One region of the Oceanobacillus iheyensis HTE831 genome, then DNA from elsewhere that is predicted to be linked to it. Evidence: riboswitches for the same ligand, from Rfam matches in the RefSeq annotation. Region 1 holds a riboswitch; each other region holds the start of a gene.
What was found. A riboswitch is a leader RNA that binds a small molecule or an ion and turns the genes downstream of it on or off. The one in region 1 is predicted to bind S-adenosylmethionine.

Region 2: another riboswitch for S-adenosylmethionine. It lies ahead of OB_RS06695 (Fur-regulated basic protein FbpA); the one in region 1 lies ahead of OB_RS14195 (carboxymuconolactone decarboxylase family protein).
Region 3: another riboswitch for S-adenosylmethionine. It lies ahead of OB_RS13515 (ISL3 family transposase); the one in region 1 lies ahead of OB_RS14195 (carboxymuconolactone decarboxylase family protein).
Region 4: another riboswitch for S-adenosylmethionine. It lies ahead of OB_RS16125 (methionine ABC transporter ATP-binding protein); the one in region 1 lies ahead of OB_RS14195 (carboxymuconolactone decarboxylase family protein).

What each region holds. Positions count from the first base shown of each region.
Region 1 covers NC_004193.1:2,854,744-2,859,650, reverse strand. Annotated here, with positions in the region: gene OB_RS14210 (catalase) at 1-709, shown strand, start outside; gene OB_RS14205 (hypothetical protein) at 822-2,042, opposite strand; gene OB_RS14200 (hypothetical protein) at 2,241-2,453, opposite strand; SAM riboswitch class I at 2,786-2,894, shown strand; gene OB_RS14195 (carboxymuconolactone decarboxylase family protein) at 3,093-3,761, shown strand; gene OB_RS14190 (LLM class flavin-dependent oxidoreductase) at 3,824-4,907, shown strand, end outside.
Region 2 covers NC_004193.1:1,317,205-1,322,111, reverse strand. Annotated here, with positions in the region: gene OB_RS06710 (DUF998 domain-containing protein) at 70-696, opposite strand; gene OB_RS06705 (ZinT family metal-binding protein) at 877-1,881, opposite strand; gene OB_RS06700 (DUF3221 domain-containing protein) at 2,243-2,593, shown strand; gene OB_RS06695 (Fur-regulated basic protein FbpA) at 2,697-2,897, opposite strand; SAM riboswitch class I at 2,971-3,071, opposite strand; gene OB_RS06690 (HAD-IIIA family hydrolase) at 3,173-3,709, opposite strand; gene OB_RS06685 (hypothetical protein) at 3,899-4,195, shown strand; gene OB_RS06680 (CynX/NimT family MFS transporter) at 4,359-4,907, shown strand, end outside.
Region 3 covers NC_004193.1:2,705,576-2,710,482, reverse strand. Annotated here, with positions in the region: gene mbcS (acyl-CoA synthetase MbcS) at 1-201, shown strand, start outside; gene OB_RS13525 (dipeptidase) at 332-1,285, shown strand; gene OB_RS13520 (hypothetical protein) at 1,345-1,653, shown strand; SAM riboswitch class I at 1,838-1,944, shown strand; gene OB_RS13515 (ISL3 family transposase) at 2,113-3,327, shown strand; gene OB_RS13510 (O-acetylhomoserine aminocarboxypropyltransferase/cysteine synthase family protein) at 3,403-4,698, shown strand; gene OB_RS13505 (YitT family protein) at 4,830-4,907, opposite strand, start outside.
Region 4 covers NC_004193.1:3,291,666-3,296,572, forward strand. Annotated here, with positions in the region: gene OB_RS16110 (YpjP family protein) at 102-698, opposite strand; gene OB_RS16115 (S66 family peptidase) at 1,154-2,188, shown strand; gene OB_RS16120 (YxcD family protein) at 2,379-2,678, shown strand; SAM riboswitch class I at 2,807-2,923, shown strand; gene OB_RS16125 (methionine ABC transporter ATP-binding protein) at 3,018-4,043, shown strand; gene OB_RS16130 (methionine ABC transporter permease) at 4,033-4,695, shown strand; gene OB_RS16135 (MetQ/NlpA family ABC transporter substrate-binding protein) at 4,724-4,907, shown strand, end outside.

The DNA of each region.
Region 1 (4,907 bases):
ACCGATAGCCGGAGAGGAATATATTCGTAATGAAGAAGCGGTTAAATTAGCTGGTGAAAATCCAGATATTGCAGGGCAAGATTTACATGATGCAATTGAAAGAGGGGAGCCAGTCGAATATGGATTATATATACAGATTATGGATCCAAAAGATGCTGCCAGTTTACCCTATGATCCATTAGATGATACGAAGTTATGGGATCAACAACAATTTCCTTTTAAACCAGTAGGAGTTATGAAATTAAATAAAAATCCAGACAATTATATGGAACAGGTAGAGAAAGCAGCATTTTCGCCTACGAATTTATTAGAAGGTGTTGAGCTTTCGGATGATAAGATGCTGCAAGGAAGAGCTAATATATATTCTGATTCACAGCGTTATCGTATTGGTCCTGATTTTCGTAATGTTCCAGTAAATAATCAATCTAATTGGTGGCCAGGTGACTTAGTGACAAGCGGTGATGGTCGATTTGTTGAAGGGGAGCTACAGCGGTCAGATATTGAAAAACAAGATGATTTTACACAACCCGGACTTTTTTATGAATCATTGTCAGAAGAAGATAAGGAAGATTTAATAACTAATATGGCGGAAGGACTTTCGGTTGTTTCTAATGATGTATTTAACACTGTCCATGGCTATATACAGGAAGCATCTAGAGATTTAGCGAACAGATTGAATAAAACTGTAATACTGAAGCGAAAAAAATAGATTAAAATGAAAAACCGGTTGCTTCTCTAAAGGAAAAAGCATCCGGTATATTTTCTTTACGTATAAAATCCTTCATTGGAAGTAACGAAAGGTAGTACATTCTTTGTATTTATCAGTCACTCGATACATTTTTTTGGTCTTCCTCTGCTTTTTCTTGTTCTCGTTGTTCTTTAACCTGTTTATGTCTCTGCCGTTGGCGATAACCATACGTTGAAGATAGAACTACATCTTCATCTTCCAAAGCAGAACCAAGGGCACCAATAATCGTTGCTATACTTGTAGCTAACCAAGCAATGTATAGATAACTAGTAAAGTTAACTTCTTCATTTATTTGAGCTTCAAGTAATTCTATTGGGATAAATATATTAACAGCAAAAGTAAATAGAATATATAAAATGAGATAATAAAGACATACAGTTGCTAGCAAGGTTAAGACGGTGGTAGCATTATATAGTTTTCGTACGTAGTCATCTTTACCATCTTGAGGCCGTTCCCATAGTTTGTGGGCTAATATAATCCAACCTACCATAGAAGTGATAGCAATAAACATTAATATAAGCATGCGTGGCAATGAATAAAAATCACTTAACTGCCATAGTGTCGGAAAAACAAGAGCATATGCACCAGTAGTAAATGCAATCATAATTACTTTCATAAACGTAGGGAAAAGTGACCAAGGTCGATTTGCTCGAACCATTCCAGTAATGATTCGTATAGCAATACTCCATTTACGAGGAACAGTAAAACGAACATCGACATCGCATTCACCTTGATTCTCATGTTTATCAGGTGTTTCTCGTTCAATAGGGGAAATTCGTTCTAATAAACGCTTTCCAATTAAACGTGTGGAACTCTTGTTTTTCAATTCTTTATGCTCTTCATTCATAGACTGAAGGTGGAGTTCGGCCTTTTCTCTGTCCACATCAGAGCTGCCATAATACATTTCATTGACTAATTGTAATATAGATTCTCGCAACCTTTTAATCATCATTGTGGAACCTAGACTTGGCATACTGACCAACGCTATATTTTCCTCTTGATTTGCTTCTGCAATAATTAGCCGCTTATCTTTGAATAAAGGTAAATCCGTAAGACAAACGCCAAAGTCCCAATGATTATTGTTCTTTGTAGCCTTAGTGGCATTTAGAATATCATTTGATTCACCGGTTCCTGTAAGTGGGTCTTCTATATATTGAACCTCCCATTCACAATCATCGTCTACATAGAATTCTAGTAGATTTGGGAGTTCTTCTTTTAATTTTGCTGCAATATGGTTTGGATAGCCAGGAGCTGAAATTAATCCAATACTTCTACTAGTTGAACATGTTGTCATTTCTTCACCCTTTTCATCTTGCTGATTCTAGTATGTTCTTCTATTTAGCCGAAAAGTATAGGATCTAAACTACAATTTGTGAGGAAACTATTCAGGTAGTGACAGGAGGCTTTCTATGGTTTGAAAAAATCTTCATGGGGACTAAGCAAAAAGTGTATGTAAATGAACCTTCTTTGAAAAAAGCAAAAAACCTCACATTTAAGTGAGGTCCTCTTTATCTATAATTATATCGAATCTATTTGAAAGGAAATTTTCTTTCAATAACTCCTCTTTGTATGCTTCTGCTTCTTCGTAGGATGTGAATTGTAACGTACTCTCATTTTTGGAGATAACGGATTCTACATTTCCTCCAACAAGTTTTATTACATAGATAGGTTCACCTTTCCTTTCTTGCCAAATATATGTTCTCATAAATCTACCATAATGTAAACCATTCCGCTCCATTTTTCAGAACGAATGTTTGTATTTTAGAAAAATAATAACTTTAAGAATGGGAAAACGACTATTCAAGCCAAGTAATGTTAATGAATACCGTCGTGTGCATCTGGTTGAGGGAGTATGTAATTCACCCTTTACGACTGTTAATGACTAAAATTGTGAGTCCTTATAAACATAAAATTCGGATGTATAGTCCAATAGATTCAATTTTTCATTACATTGAATTATTAAAAAATTAACTATTGACAGTTAATTGAGGGTTCGTTATGCTAATATACAAATCTTATACAACTTCATATTATTTTTCCTTATCAAGAGTCGGGGGAGGAATCTGGTCCATTGATCCCGCAGCAACCAGTTACAATGAAGTAACATGGTGCTCATTCCAGCAAGCGTAGGCTTGATAGATGAGAAAAGTGTTTATACCTTTTAAATAAAACTCTTTCTCATCGGAAGAGTTTTTTCTTTGTTGTCAGTGAGGGTTTGGAAAAATAAGTGGAACAGTTTGACTTCAAATATGAGTAAACCAATCAGGTAACTAAAGTAGGGGGATCGAAACTGTCAAGTGATCGTAGTTTATAAAAATCTAAAATGAAGAGGAGAGCGTGTATTATGCCAACTATAAAAACAGAGAGTCTTTATAAAAAATCGTATTTCAGTCGTATTCAAGAGTTAAAGGAATTTGCACCAGAAGTATTTCATTCGTTCTTTGCTTTTAATAACAAAGCACTTGAAGAAGGGAAGCTTTCGGTGAAGCAAAAAGAATTAATTGCAGTGGCGGTTGCCCATATTACAGGTTGTCCATATTGTATTGAACTCCATGTTGGAAATGTGAAAAAGCAAGGCGCGGATAAAGAGGAAGTAACTGAAGCGATATTTGTTGCTACTGCATTAAAAGCAGGTTCCTCATTAGCGCATGGAGTAAATGGATTAAATGCATATGACGAAAATGGTGATGATGAGTTGTATAAAGCTTCTTACTTTAAACGACTACAGGAACTAAGTGAAACAAGCGAAGATGCTTTTAAAGCTTTCTTGACATTTGATGGAGCAACTTTGGAAGAAGGTAAACTTACAGTAAAAGAAAAAGAGCTGATAGCTGTAGCCTCTGCACATACAACAGGATGTGCGTATTGCATTGATTTGCATACGAAAAATGCCAAAAAAGCTGGTGCGAGTAAAGATGAGCTATCCGAGGCAATTTTTGTAGCAGTTGCTCTTAAAGCAGGTTCTGCTTTAGCACATAGTGTCAATGCGTTAAATGCTTACGATGATGAATAGTTTTGTAGACTTAACCTCAATTTTAGTGTAATTATCTTATTCATATACAAGGAGCTGAGTGTATGCCAAAGCAAATTCATTTTAATGGATTCGTACAAAATTCACCATCCCCTCATTCAACGGGACTATGGAAACATGAAAAAGATCGCGGAATAAATCATAATCGTTTAAATTACTGGACGGAAATTGCACAAATACTTGAACGCGGGAAATTTGACGCGTTATTTATTGCCGATGTGTTAGGTACGTACAGTGTATATGGGAAAAATCATGATGCAGCGACAAGAGGTGCCGTACAACTACCTGCACACGATCCTTTACTTCCGATTACAGCGATGGCTGCAGTTACCGAGCATCTCGGTTTTGCACCAACCATATCTACCACTTATGCTCAACCGTATGTATTGTCACGTCAGCTCTCCACTTTAGATCATTTAACCGGAGGCAGAGTTGGGTGGAATGTCGTAACTTCCTATTTGGAAAGTGAAGCAGTCAATATGGGTTTAACGGAAAGGTTGCCGAAAGAATTACGTTATAATCGAGCAGATGAATTTTTGGATGTGGTCTACAAGCTTTGGGAACACAGCTGGGAAGAGGATTCGGTGACCTATGACCGTTCCAATGACTCTTTTGCTGACCCAGAGAAAGTTCATTTAATTAATCATAGCGGTGAGTTTTTTAATTTGCCTGGACCACACTTAGTTGAGCCTTCACCACAACGAACGCCAGTATTATTCCAAGCTGGAGCATCTCCAAAGGGAAGAGATTTTGCGGCAAAACATGCAGAGGCCGTTTTCACAAAGCAGACATCAATTGAATCGTTGAAGAATTATTCTGCCGACATTCGAAAGCGTGCTCAAGCAAATGGAAGAAATGCAGATGACGTCAAAATATTCCCGATGATGTTACCGATTGTTGGCTCAACAGAAGCAGAGGCGATTGCGAAGTATGAAGACTTCGTGAATCATATCAGTTATGAAGGCACAGCTTCTTTACTATCAGGACATACAGGAATTGATTTTTCAGAGTATGATCCAGATCAATATATTGAAGATATTGAAACAGAAGCAGTGCAAGGAAATCTAGATTTATATACGAAAGACCCGCATCGAAAATGGACGTTACGTGAAGCAATAAAAAATCATG
Region 2 (4,907 bases), 1.5 Mb from region 1:
TTTTATTGAAGTCTGTTTCATTGTAATCACTCCTTTTTTAAAATAAAGTTTTGAGAAACTATTAAACAATCATCTATATGCACCCTTGTGATCGGATAAGATAATTGCTAAGACAGTTCCCCACAGAAATGTTATAGCATAAAACATACGTTGTAGTAGTCCTGCTGGTAACGGGATAAAGATAAGAAGTAAAATAAAAATCACTAAAACTACGAGGGAAACCAGTATGCCATACGTCCACCATTTTCCTCTTACTAATAACTTCCCAAATAACCATAACCCAATTAAAAAAGTCACCATTCCCAGCTGTGCAAAAATAGAATGCCAAAATAAATTTACATCTGCAGGAATAAATCCAGAAAAAATATTTCCTATTGCCAGTAATAATAAACAAATAGTACCTATCAGGTTCTTTCTATTACGTTCTAGTTGTTGAGAAAGATATACTATTCCTATTGAAAATGTAATTCCATTAACAATAAATAATACATTCATCCAAAAATGATGAGGAGAACAAATATCATACGCTGCTAGAGAATAAGTATATTCACCACAACTCGTGACTCCCAAATCACTCATTGCATGATCCATCACATTATACGGAGCGATAGAAGACATCACAAAAAAAGGTTCAAGTACAAAATACATACAAGTGAGAATCCAACTTGTAATACCAACTTTTTTAGAAATTTTCATTTCAATTACTCCTTCTATATTAATCCCGCTTAACAGTGCTGTAATATCCAAACTTAAAGTTTCCCTATCTAGGAATATTTCTATAGTATTATTTCTATATTTATATCCTTTATTCCTTTTAATATTTTCATATAAAAAAAGAGAACCCAATAAATATCGGATTCTCTACTTATAAACATATTAGTGCGCAATCATCTCATGAACGATATCTTCTTCACTCATTTCAGATGGATAGTATGTTGGCCAGTGTTCCACTTCTTCTAACAAGGCTTGTCTGTCATCTCCCCAATAAAGATGGTAATGTCCAGAGTCTGTTGGGAATATCGAATGATCACTAAATTGAATGTAAGTTGGTAAGCCTTCCGTCTCTTCCTCTAGCTTAAATATAAATCTTACTCCACGATTTCCTGCTTCATAATTGAGGATTTCATAACCATCATATTGGTACTCACCAGTTTTTTCTTCCTCTTCTTCAAAGAAAGTAACTTCATTACCATCAATCACAATTCTATGAACGTCTGTTACATAACCAGTTTCATAATACGCTTTGTATTCTTCTGCTGTCATGTCATCACTTTCTTCAGCTTTGTGTGCATAAACTTCATCAAGTGTACCGTTTTGATGTAAAGGGTATACAGATTGCCAATCGCCTTCCCAGTCTCCTAAAGTACGATCTTCCACTTGTTCATCTTCAAAATAACCATCATAAATTTGTTGAGATTCTTCATCATGAGCATGACTATGTCCATGTCCGTGATCATCAATTACCACTTCTATAACTTCTGATTGAGCATATGGTTCGTGATCATCATTAAACATTACTGCTATAATTTGTTGGCCGTTCGTTTCCGCATCGCCAAAAAATTTATTATCATCTAATTCAGGTACTGCTTCCCACTCATCATCAGATGAATTTCTTGTGTACCAATGCCAATGATCAAATTCACTATCTTCTTCTAGCTCTGCAGTTAATTTAATTAAATCACCCGTATGATAATGATCAGATACTCCTTCAACTTTTATATTTTCTGGTGCATCTCCAATCTCTACCTCATGACTATGATTATGTTCTTCTTCAGCATTTGCACCGTCTTCAGAAGAATTGTCGCCTGCTGATTGGCAGCCCGTTATAAATAGTAAACTTAGTAATAATACGCTAAGTCCCTTTCCCCATATTTTCTTCATACACATTCTCTCCTTTATGTAATCGTAATGATTACGATTCGTAATGGTTACGATTTAAATTATACATAGCAGTTATATAACCGTCAAGATAATTTTTGAATAAATAATATCGTATACGGTCTATGGGTTTAGTTCAGATTAAAATCTCTTCTACTAAATTAGTAGAGTTCTGATAAATTGTTTCGTGTAAGATATTCTTAAGAATATAGTGATATTGATGGGTATAAGATGTTGTTGATATGTATTCAGGAGTTTATTCCAAATAAAATTAATTTTAAGTAGTTGCTTTTGTCTGTGGTATTCTAGAAGAAACTTCTAGAATGCAATACTAGTTTACTTAAACTTAAGGGGTGCTAAAATAATGATCAAAAGCGTTTTACTACTCTTATTGTGTACTGTTCTATTAGGCTGTAGTTCATTAGAAGACCAGACAAATACTACTGAATTAAAAGGGATTATAGCAGATATAACAAAATCAAAATTACTTATAATTCCTGATATTAAACCTAATGAAATAAAAAACATAGAAAAATCCGAGCTTATAATGCTAGCTTCTGATAATGATGGAATTTATTTTCACTTGCCTTATAATAAATTGCAGCAGTTTCAATTATACGAAACTGTTATCGTAAAATATGATGTAGATGGCAATGTAGAAGAATCGGACCCGCCTATCTATGAAGCAATAGATATTTCTCATAATCCTAAATAAGATGTATATGTTGCTTCATTAAACTCTCCACAAGCTGTCCATAATATTGTCCATAAAAAAAGACCTCGCAGTTGCGAGGACCAGATTTATGTTTATATTATAGTTAAAAATTTCTCCAATGAATGGATCCTTTTCCACCATGAGGATGGTCATCATATTGTAATTTAAAGTATTCGTATTCCAACTCTGCTGTTGTCAGTTCATATAGATGTTTGTTCCCTTTTTTAAAATGATTAGATGCAATTAATTTCTCAATTAGATCATTTCTTCTTTGTTCCGTTTCATCTTCATTCCGTATGCTCATATATAAATCCATCCCTTCTATTAAAAAACATGATAAAGATAAGAAGAGAGAACTTGGATATTACGATAACCTCAACTTATCTTTCAAGCTATTGCTTGCAGGATTTAGCACAGACAGATGCGTTCTGTTGCTGAGGTTTCAGCGGGCCAGTCCCTCCACCTCTCTTGATAAGTATTTTCATATAATACATTATAACCACATTAATCCGATTTGTCTACTATGATTTAATTGCGCATTCTTGCAACTTGTATAATAATTTGTCTACATTCAATTTTCTATGAAAGGTGATATCTACCTCTAATCCAGTTTACGGCTTCCGTAAGATTCTCAGCTACAAAATCAATTTCAATTCCTTTTAGCTTTTCAAAATGTTCATGAAGCGTTGACATTCCTGCTCCTGTTTTTACTAATATCCTTACTGAATTTGTCTTTGAAGCTGCAACCATATCACTCCATCTATCGCCTATTACAACACCGTGGTTTAAGTTCAACTGATATTTATAAGCAGCATCCTTTAACATGCCTGGATGAGGTTTTCGGCAATTACATCCTTCTTTATAGTGATGCGGACAAAGAAATACATCATCAAAACCGAATCCCATTAACTCATTATAGAAATCTTCTTTGTTCACCTCTCCAAATGAAATACCTGGTTGATTCGTAAATGAAAACACTTGAACAAATTTTTTGAGGTAATCTATATCCATTTTTGAATTTGCATAAAGCTTAAAATCACCGGGATAATGTACCTTATCATCTCCACCAATGGTTCCGTCTCTATCTAAAAACACTGCTTGAATATCCATCTTCATCATGTCTCCTTCATCTTAAATAAAATAACCGATTGATAGTCGTTAGAATTAATGCTACGATTCCTAATATAAGCTTTCCAGATTTAATATTACCATTACTAGCTTTACCTTTTATTACATAGACGTAGACTTATTGGGTATAGAGGCAAAGTTTAATTAAAATATTTTACATTGTTTAAGGAGTACCTAATGAAATTCACTTTGGAAATCATACGTATAATCATAATTTTTGGGCTGTTAGGATTTATTTTCAGTAAAGCGGTTATGTTTATTTATTCATCCATCGGCATCCAGTTAGATAATCATTATGGAGGAATAATTGCTGGTATTAGTATAATTATTTCTATCTTTGTATTATATCGGAACAAATTACAATTCTCTGGATTTTATAAAAGTGATAAAAATGTAAAATTATCAAAGCCAGTTAGTATTTTTCTATTTTCAATTTCTATTATTATGTTAATCATTGCACCATACTTACCATAAGTCTTCATACGTATTTTCAAACCTTTAGTTACTTATATACTCAAATCCTTTAAAACTCTGAATAAATAATCAATAATTATTAACTTTCTCCTTTTGCTTAATTTATGTATAATTAACTTTTGATATATTAGCTAACGAAGATTAATCATAAGGGAGAAACACCATGCAACGTATTTCAAATTCGACAAAACAGCGTTATTATACATTTCTATTAATTTTAGCAATTCTTTTTATAGCTTCTACACTACGTTCCCCTATCACCTCCGTTGGTCCATTAATTCCAATATTTCGAAATGAATTAGAAGTAACAAATGCCATGATCGGTTTAATTAACACATTACCACTTATAGCATTTGGAATTTTTTCTTCATTTGTTCCTACTTTATCTAGAAAACTTGGAATGGAGATTACGTTATTAATGGCAATGGTGGTTCTATCCATCGGTATATACATTCGATCCATTGGTGATATATCCATGTTATTATTCGGTACACTGTTATTGGGAATAGCGATATCTGTGGGAAATGTACTAATGCCAGGATTAATAAAATCAAGCTTCCCATATCGTATTGGACTCATGACTGGTATTTATTCTGTTTCCATGAATTTATTTGCGGCGCTAGCTTCAGGGATTTCCGTACCAATAACTACGATACCTTCCCTAGATTGGCGAAATGCAATGCAATTATGGAGCATTATTTCTATAATTGCG
Region 3 (4,907 bases), 150 kb from region 1:
ATTTTACAGGATGATATCATCGGGAATGACGCGGTAGTAAAAGAATTACAAGAACATGTGAAACTTAGTGTAGCTCCATACAAATATCCGAGGAAAATAGAATTTGTATCCGAATTACCGAAAACCAATTCAGGTAAAATTCGAAGAGTGGAATTAAGACAGAAAGAAAAACAAAACGTGATGGATGATATAAAACGTTAATATACATTGAAACCACACCTGAATTTATGAAAATAAATTCGGGTTTTTTACTTGAATACATTTATAAAATATCATGTCATTAATATAGGTGTATTATGATGTATAGTATATGTAAAGGAGCGTGTAAAGAATGAGATTTATCGACACACATTGTGATGCACTTCTTAAATTACAGATGGCAAAAAGGGGCATTCAACAACCAAAAAAACTGTTGAATTTTGAAAATGATCTTGAGTTAAATACAAACTTAGAAAGGTTACAGCAAGGTGGTGTGCAAGTACAGTTCTTTGCTATTTTCATACATCCAGATGTACCAACAAATGAGCAATGGCAGCATGCTTTAGAGCAAATAGATTTGTTTTACTCAGAGATTATCGGGAAATTCCCACAAATAAAACATATTAAACAATGGGATGAATTAAATGATCTTGAAGAGAATCAAATTGGTGCAGTCCTTACATTAGAGGGAGCAGAAGCAATAGGTAATGACTTGGTGAAATTGAGACATTTGTATCGGCTAGGTGTTCTTTCTATTGGGTTAACGTGGAATCACGCTAACCTATGTGCCGACGGGGCAGAGGAACTACGAGGTGGTGGATTAACAAAATTAGGTAAGTCGGTTGTTGAAATGAATAATAACCATATGGTCTTTACGGATGTATCTCATTTAACTGTAGAAGGTTTTTGGGATGTAATGAAAAGTGCAAAATATCCTTTTGCTTCCCATTCGAATGTTCGCACGATTTGCGATCATCCAAGAAATTTATATGATGATCAGATTGAGGCGTTGATTAATCACAACGGACAAATACAGCTTGCACTATATCCTCCATTTCTTGTAAAAGATGCAGAGTCCGCTAGAGTATCTGATCTTTTCCATCATATCGATCATATATGTGCACTCGGTGGAGAGAAACACATTGGATTTGGTTCGGATTTTGATGGTATTTCTTATTTCATTGAAGGAATCGAGGATGCTTCTAAGTATGAATTCTTGCGAGAAGAATTACAAAAGCATTATTCTGAAGAATTAGTAAGAGGGTTTATATATCAAAACTTTAAGAATCATTTACCTCATGTATAAGAAATTATGTTTTTTCCAATACTAGCCATTAGATAAGAATAGAATGGCAGGTGCTATACATGATACGGTTGCTTATTTTAACACTTGTATTAATATTTAGTTTTAACCATATAGAGACTTTTGCTGAGCCGTTAGAAGGGGATACCCCTAAAAATACGATACATCAATGGAAAGAAATCGAAAATCATGTGGAAAAGATTCATGTAGACACACATGATATTGAATACCGTCGAAATTTTATTAAAGAAACAAGACCTTGTAAAATTTATCATCATATTCGAACGATTGTTTACTATTGTGAGATACATGGACATACAAAAGTAGAAACAATTTTAGAAAAGGTTGAACATAGTGAAGATCACTCGTAAATAAAAGAATAAAAAAGAGAGGAATTATTAATTAAATATTTTCTCTCTTTTTTTTATCAAAATTTGTAAGCAGCAGGATATTTAAGTTTGAAGTGATTTAATTTATTTATCTGAAATCAAAGAAAATTTATTGACATTTCTTACATATTGAATTATTATTCTACCAACAACTTTATATACGTTTTTCTTATCATGAGAGGCGGAGGGAAATGGCCCAACGAAACCTCGGCAACAGGTTCTTATTAGAATACTGTGCCAATTCCATCAAGCAAATTGCTTGAAAGATAAGAGTAGAATAATTTATTAGCTTTAAAACTCTATTCTTATTACGGAATAGAGTTTTTTGTTACATAGAATGGCTCTATAATATTTGTTGGGGTAAAAGAAAAATAAAAAACACGCAATCTCCTATTTTTGTTATCATTGTTTAAACCACTAAACCAAACAAAAAGGAGATGCGTGCAATTGAATTCTAACATAACATTACCTGGGTTGGAAGAAGGAAATATATTAGATACAGAAGTACGAGAAGGTATTTATTACATTAGGTGGGAGTTAGAGAGAACCTCTCATCGTTGTCCACAGTGTGGAGAGTGGACAAACAAGGTACATGATTATCGTACGCAGAAAGTCCGTCATCCTAGCATATTCGGAAGGCAAACGATTATTTTTTACCGAAAGAGAAGATATAAATGCGTTTTCTGCGGAAAGCGATTTTTTGAAAGAAACCCTTTAGTCAAACGTTATAAAAGACAATCCATTGAGTTTAATCAAGTATTGTCATTAGAGCTTGTTCATGGAAAAAGCTTTCGAGACGTGGCGACACGTTTTCATACATCGCCAACTACCATTATGCGTCGATTTGATGAGATTACTGCATCGAAGATGAAGGAAACACAAGCATTGCCTAAAGTGATAGCGATTGATGAGTATAAAGGGGATGCAGGGAACGAGAAGTATCAAACGGTTATAGCAGATCCGATTAATAGAAAACCTTTAGAGATTTTAAAAGATCGTAAAAAAGATACATTAGTGGATTATCTAAGGATGCATGGTGAGAAGGTAGAATTTGTAGTCATGGACATGAGTCCATCCTTTAAAGCAGCTGTTGATAAGGCATTAGGGCACCCCATTGTTATCGCCGATCGTTTTCATTTTACACGATATATATATTGGGCTTTAGAAAGAGTGAGAATTCGTGTACAGAGAGAGTTTCATGATTATGATCGGAAGAAGTGTAAACGTATGCGACATGTGTTTTATAAAAAGCAATCGAAGTTAACGAAAAAGCAACAATGGTATTTAGATCGCTATTTACACATGTCACCAGATTTAAAACGCGCCCATGAGTTAAAAGAAGCGTATAATGTCTGGTTTCAACTAGCCAAGGCCAACGGCCCTAATGCTTTAAAAAATACTAAAAAGTATCTCTATCAGTTTTATGAACTTGTGCAAAATGCAGGGCTGCCGGAATTCCTAAAAGCAAAAGAAACCTTTCATAATTGGCAAAAAGAAATTATGAATAGTTTTGCCTTTGATTTACATAATGGTTATATCGAAGGAATCAACAATCAAACAAAGGTTATAAAACGAAATGCATTTGGATTTAGGCGATTCGATCGCTTTCGAGCAAGAATACTATTACATCATCAATATAAAAAGAAAGTGGTTTAATATAAATAGGAGTGAGCTAATTGCTCACCCCAACATTTGACTTAGAACCCATAGAATGAAGGGGGAGAAAAAAGATTGACGAATAATTTTGACGGAACATTAAATTTTAATACGATTGCGCAACATGGAGGACAGGAGTTTGATGGAGAAACAAATGCTAGGGCAGTACCTATTTATCAAACGACATCCTATGGTTTTGAAAGTCCGGAACAAGCTGCGTCTCTTTTTCAAATGCAAGAAGCTGGCTACATTTATTCACGTAATGCAAATCCAACAAACCGTGTTCTTGAAAAGCGTATAGCTGAATTAGAGGGTGGTATTGATGCATTTGCAGTTTCTTCTGGACAATCCGCTATTACAATTGCTTTATTAACGCTTGCGAAAGTAGGCGATGAAATTGTGGCTACAAATGAGTTATATGGTGGTACTTATAATCTATTTTCGGAGACATTTAAACGCTTTGGTGTAACAGTTCGATTTGTTGAAGGTACAAACTTCTCAGAAATATCCGCTTCCATTAACGAGAATACCAAGGCAGTCTTTACAGAAACAATTGGAAATCCTGGGTTACAAATAGCTGATATTAAAGCATTAAGTTCTATCGCACATGAACATGGAATTCCTTTAGTCGTTGATTCTACCTTCACAACTCCATACTTACAGAAACCAATTTCATTTGGTGCCGATATTGTGATTCATTCGACCACTAAGTTTATTGGAGGGCATGGAACATCCATTGGCGGTATTATCGTTGATTCTGGAAAATTTAACTGGGATAATGGGAATTTCCCTGAATTTACAACACCTAAAAGTTCCTTAAACAATCAATCTTATGTCGAACTAAAAAATGACAATGCTTTTATTTCAAAAGCACGATTTGAATTAGGACATGATATTGGGACAGCATTATCACCATTTAATGGTTGGCTATTCATTCAAGGACTAGAATCACTACCACTACGTATGAAGCAACATGTATTAAATACAAAACAAATTGCAGCGTATTTAGCAGAACACGAACAGGTTACATGGGTGAACTACCCTGGATTATCAGAGAATCATCAGTATGAACTTGCAAAAACCTATTTACCTAAAGGAACTGGAGCGATCTTAACATTTGGTATAGAAGGAGGACATGAAGCGGCAAAATCGTTTATTCAATCGTTAAAGCTTTTATCACATGTTGCGAATATAGGCGATTCAAAGACGCTTGTCATTCATCCAGCAAGTACAACACATGCAAGGTTAAGCCCAGAGGAACAAAAAAGAACAGGTGTAACACCGGATCAGATTCGAATTTCAGTTGGATTAGAAGATGTCGAGGATATAAAATACGATATTCATCAAGCTCTTAAAAAAAGTAGAGGCTAGTTGTTATAGGATAGGTAATACAAAATTAGTTAGAAATGCAGAAGTCAGAGTCAAAAGCGCTAAGAATGAAATAATAAAAAACAGAACTACATCTTTTACGTAGATTGTAGTTCTGTTACTATGTTATGCTCCTATAACTTTTGTCCAGAATAACGGTCGAGTGAAAATCCTTTTCCGAGGATCTCCGATGCATTTATAAATATGACAAA
Region 4 (4,907 bases), 440 kb from region 1:
ACTAAATTACCAGTAACAAACATCTCTAACCCACGCAGGCAGAAGACCCTATGCTATCCGGTATTTAGTTCGGCTTATCATGATTTAGATAAGATACAAATTTATATCATCCATTTCGGGGGTGTATTTTTATCCCAGTAGATATCTCCAATATCATGATGTACTTTGAATTTGTCCGTGCTTAAGTGATAGTGAAAATTAAAATAATGTCCTTCTAACGGTCGATTATCTCGACGAACATGAAATTTAGCTACATGTTGTTTTGTCTTTTCATCATAAACATTAAATATCCGCTCACCGTAACCGGATGAAGGATCCTCGGTAATAGAAAGGAATGCATACGCCGTTTCTGTTTCTTCTAATAATGTATGTAATACCTCTTCTATTTTTGGAAGAATTTCTTGGTTAAATTCATCTTCTACTTTTGTAGCAATCTTTGTTCCAAACTTAATCATTGATTGTTCTTGAGCTTGAGACATCAGCCGATTTAATGCTGTGTCTAGATCCTCTTCGGTTGTAGCAATATCATCTTGTATTTCTATCGTCCTGGCTACTGTTTCCTGATCTGCGTTTGAAGAGGATGATACACTACCATTTTCCTTTTGAGCATCTACTTCCAGCAAGGTTGTCGGAGAGTACATACCTAATGTTAATATTGTAATAAGAACTACTGCTATCTTTCTCCACCATATCTTCATCTGCTCACCCACACTATCCCATGTCTTTATTAATATTTTATCACTTTATGTATCGTTGTCCATCCTACTTTCTTACTTTTTAAAAAATTCACCTTTATATAATGTATTTAATCCGTACTTCTCTAATAGATAGGCAAATTCAATTACATCCAAAAATTACCATTCATTTCATAACCGTCCATTCTCTCCATCAATCATCGTATCATTTAAATAGATTAATCCATCACGATTTAAACTTTTCGATCGCGCTCAAGCTGCGTTATTTTAAAAAAACAAGCTGATATTTCGAATGGTTAATTTAGTTTCTATAACAATCTAAAAAAATTTGTCGTCTTTCTTTGTAAAACAAATATGAATACGATATGTTAGTAGAAAGTGACAGAAAAACTCTATTTTAATGATATATTACGATAATACAAGCAGGCATCCCAAAAATAAGAAGGAGTTGTATCCATATGCTTATCAAACCACCAAAATTACAAGCAGGAGATAAAGTTGCAACCATTTCCCTTTCATGGGGCGGTGCTGGTGAAGAGCAGTTACAATGGCGCTATGATCAAGGGGTTAAGCGCTTAGAAGAAGTGTTCGGTTTACAGGTAGTCCCTACTCCTAATAGTTTAAAAGGAGAAGCATATCTGCATGAACACCCAGAAGCACGTGCAAAAGATCTAATGGAAGCTTTTGAAGATCCAGAAATAAAAGCTATTATCTCGAACATAGGTGGTGAAGATAGTATTCGTCTATTACCTTATATTGATTTCGATATCATTCAAAAAAACCCTAAAATATTCTTAGGATATTCGGATACGACTATTTCTCATTTTTTCTGCTATAAAGCCGGGGTATCTTCCTTTTATGGACCTGCTGTCATGACGGATTTCGCTGAAAATGTTGAAATGGATCCATATACTATCAAGCATATTCACAACACTTTATTCTCGAACGAAATAATTGGAGATATCGAACCACCAGAGCAATGGACTAGTGACTACCTAGAGTGGGATGTTAAAAATAAAGACACGAAAAGAACAACTTATCCAAATAAAACGTATGAAATTTTACAAGGAGAGGGTATTGTTCAAGGACGCTTAATTGGAGGATGTATTGACTCCATGGAAAGTATTAAAGGCACGAGTCTTTGGCCGGAAATCAATCATTGGAAAAATTCGATATTATTCTTCGAAACTTCTGAAGAAGAACCAAAGCCAGACCTTCTCGCTCGATGGTTACAAAATTATGCTACACAAGGCATACTTCAAAACGCGAATGGGATTATTTTTGCTAAACCGCATAGAGAAACCTATTACGAAGAGTATAAACAAGTGATTACAGCTGTATTAAAAGAAAATGGTCTATCGAAATTACCTGTTCTTTATAATGTAAGTTTCGGACATAGTGAACCAAAAGCAACACTCCCCTATGGTCGTATGGCAGGAATTAACTGTAACCAAGCTACTTTCTCTATCATGGAAAGTGCTGTACTAGAGTAGGTTAGTGGATTTTATTTACGAATTAGAAAATATTTCCTATTGCTAATAAATCATTTCACTTCATAAATTTGACATAATTATAGTAAAATAAAGTGACCGACTTCATAGAAAAGGGAGCTTAGGTGATGAAGAAGTTTGCAGAGGAATTATTACGACACAATCAACATCAAAATGAAGAGGAGCTTTGGAAGTGACGAAGCTAATCATTCCTGAAGAAGACATTATTCTTGCCGTATGTATATATATTGCTCGCCAACGTGAAATTGAGCCAGCTGAAGTAGAAGTTGAACTTTTTTATGATGATTATTCCGGTTTCTCTGCAGAAATAACCACTGTATTCGGCAAGCAAGAAATTGTAACAAAACATATTATTTCTGCTCTGCGTGAATGGATTAAAGAAAATTTACACGCTAATCCATATGCTGGACTTAAGCTTGATTTGAACCGGACAAATGGTATTTATGCAAGACTTCGTAGTGAAGATGAATAGAGCAATTTTCTTCATTAATTACACTCGGACTATTTATCAGAATTATTTTATTTTTAAAACCATATTGACTTAATTTATTTTATCCTCTAGAATTACTTTCAATATAACAACTAAATATTTTACGTTTTTTCTTATCTAGAGAGATTGAGGGATCAGGCCCTATGACATCTCGGCAGCGGATTCTTTATATTAAAGAATACTGTGCCAATTCCTGCAAATGCAAACGAGCATTTGAAAGATGAGAAACGATGGCTTCTACATATATACATATGGTACGAATCCCTCTTTTCTTGTCTTTCAAGAAAAGAGGGATTTTTTATTTCGCTTGGGGGTTGAGACATGATTGAATTTCAGAATGTAACAAAGACATTCACACTAGGAAAAAGAAAAGTAGAAGCTGTTAAAGAAGTATCTCTAACGATCGAAAAAGGAGATATTTATGGAATTATTGGGTTCAGCGGTGCAGGAAAAAGTACCTTGCTTCGATTAGTAAATATGCTTGAGCGCCCTACCGAAGGATCGGTACATATCCAGGGAACAGATGTAGGGAAATTATCCGCCAAGCAATTACGGGAGCGCAGAAGAAATATAGGAATGATTTTTCAGAATTTCAATTTATTCCAATCACGAACAGTCGCAGGAAATATTGCATATCCTCTCAAACTTGCTGGTACATCAAAAAGCGTCGTAACCAAAAGAGTTAGTGAACTGCTACAATTTGTTGGATTATCCGATAAAGCAAAAGATTATCCAGACCAATTATCCGGCGGACAAAAACAGCGTGTCGGGATTGCAAGAGCATTGGCCACATCCCCTGATATATTAATTTGTGATGAAGCCACTTCTGCTCTAGATCCAAATACAACATCGGATATTTTAAAATTATTAAAAAAAGTAAATCGAGATTTGGGTATTACCATCCTTCTTATTACACATGAAATGGGAGTTATTCAGTCCATATGTGACAAAGTTGCTGTGATGGAAGATGGGAAAGTCATTGAGAATGGAAATGTATTTGATACTTTTACAAAACCTTCTCACGAAACAACAAAACGATTTATTCGTTCGGTACAACAAGAACTCCCATCTGAAAAGGTATTAAAAGAGTGGACAGAAGCTGGTGGGGGTAATCTTTATCGTGTTTTATTCAAAGGAGAAAGAGCCACTGACCCCATCTTATCAAGTACAACTCGTAAGCATAACATTGACTTTAATATTGTCTATGGATCCGTTCGTGAACTACAGGAAAAATTATTTGGAAATCTCATAGTCTCTTTTGGAGGAGATGAACAGCAAATTCAACACGTTATTCAAGAATTAGAATTGATTGTTGATATAGAGGAGGTGTATTCACATGGGGGTTGATTGGAGTACGTTCTGGCCACGAATTGTAGAGGCAACAGGAGAAACCTTACTCATGGTCGCAGCGACATTATTTTTTGGTTCTATTTTAGGTATTTGCATGGGACTATTGCTATTTGTGACCCGTGAAAACAACATACTAGAAAACAAGATTATCTTTAATCTACTGAACTTTATTATTAATATTATTCGTCCTATCCCATTTATCATTTTTCTAGTCGCGATCTCACAAGCTACTAGGCTCGTCATTGGTACGACAATAGGAACTGCTGCTGCCATCTTCCCGATGACTATTGTTGCTAGTTTTACCATTGCAAGGGTAGTAGAAAATAATCTCGTAGGCATTGATCCTGGAGTTATTGAAGCTGCTAAAGCAATGGGAGCCAGTCCAATGAAGATCATCTTTACGGTACTAATTCCAGAAGCGCTAGGACCATTAATTCTAGGACTTACATTTGTATCTATTTCGTTAATCGATTTCTCTGCAGTAGCTGGTACAGTTGGCGGCGGTGGTCTTGGACATATCGCAATGACATATGGTTATCAGCGATTCGACGGTAGCGTTATGCTCGTCACCGTAATCATACTTATTGTTATGGTTCAACTAGCTCAATGGCTCGGTAATACTATTTCCAAAAAGATTATGCGTCGTTAAATCACAACTATATTAGGAGGAATTTCACATGGAAAAATCATTTATTTTACTAGCATTATTAAGTTTTACATTATTTTTAGCAGCATGCGGAAGTGATAACGCCAAAGCTGGAGACGAAGAAGTGACTGTAAAAATTGGAGTGAATGGTGCCGATGGCGTTCAATGGCCCCTTCTAAAAGAAAAAGCAGCTGAAGAAGGAATTAACATTGAAC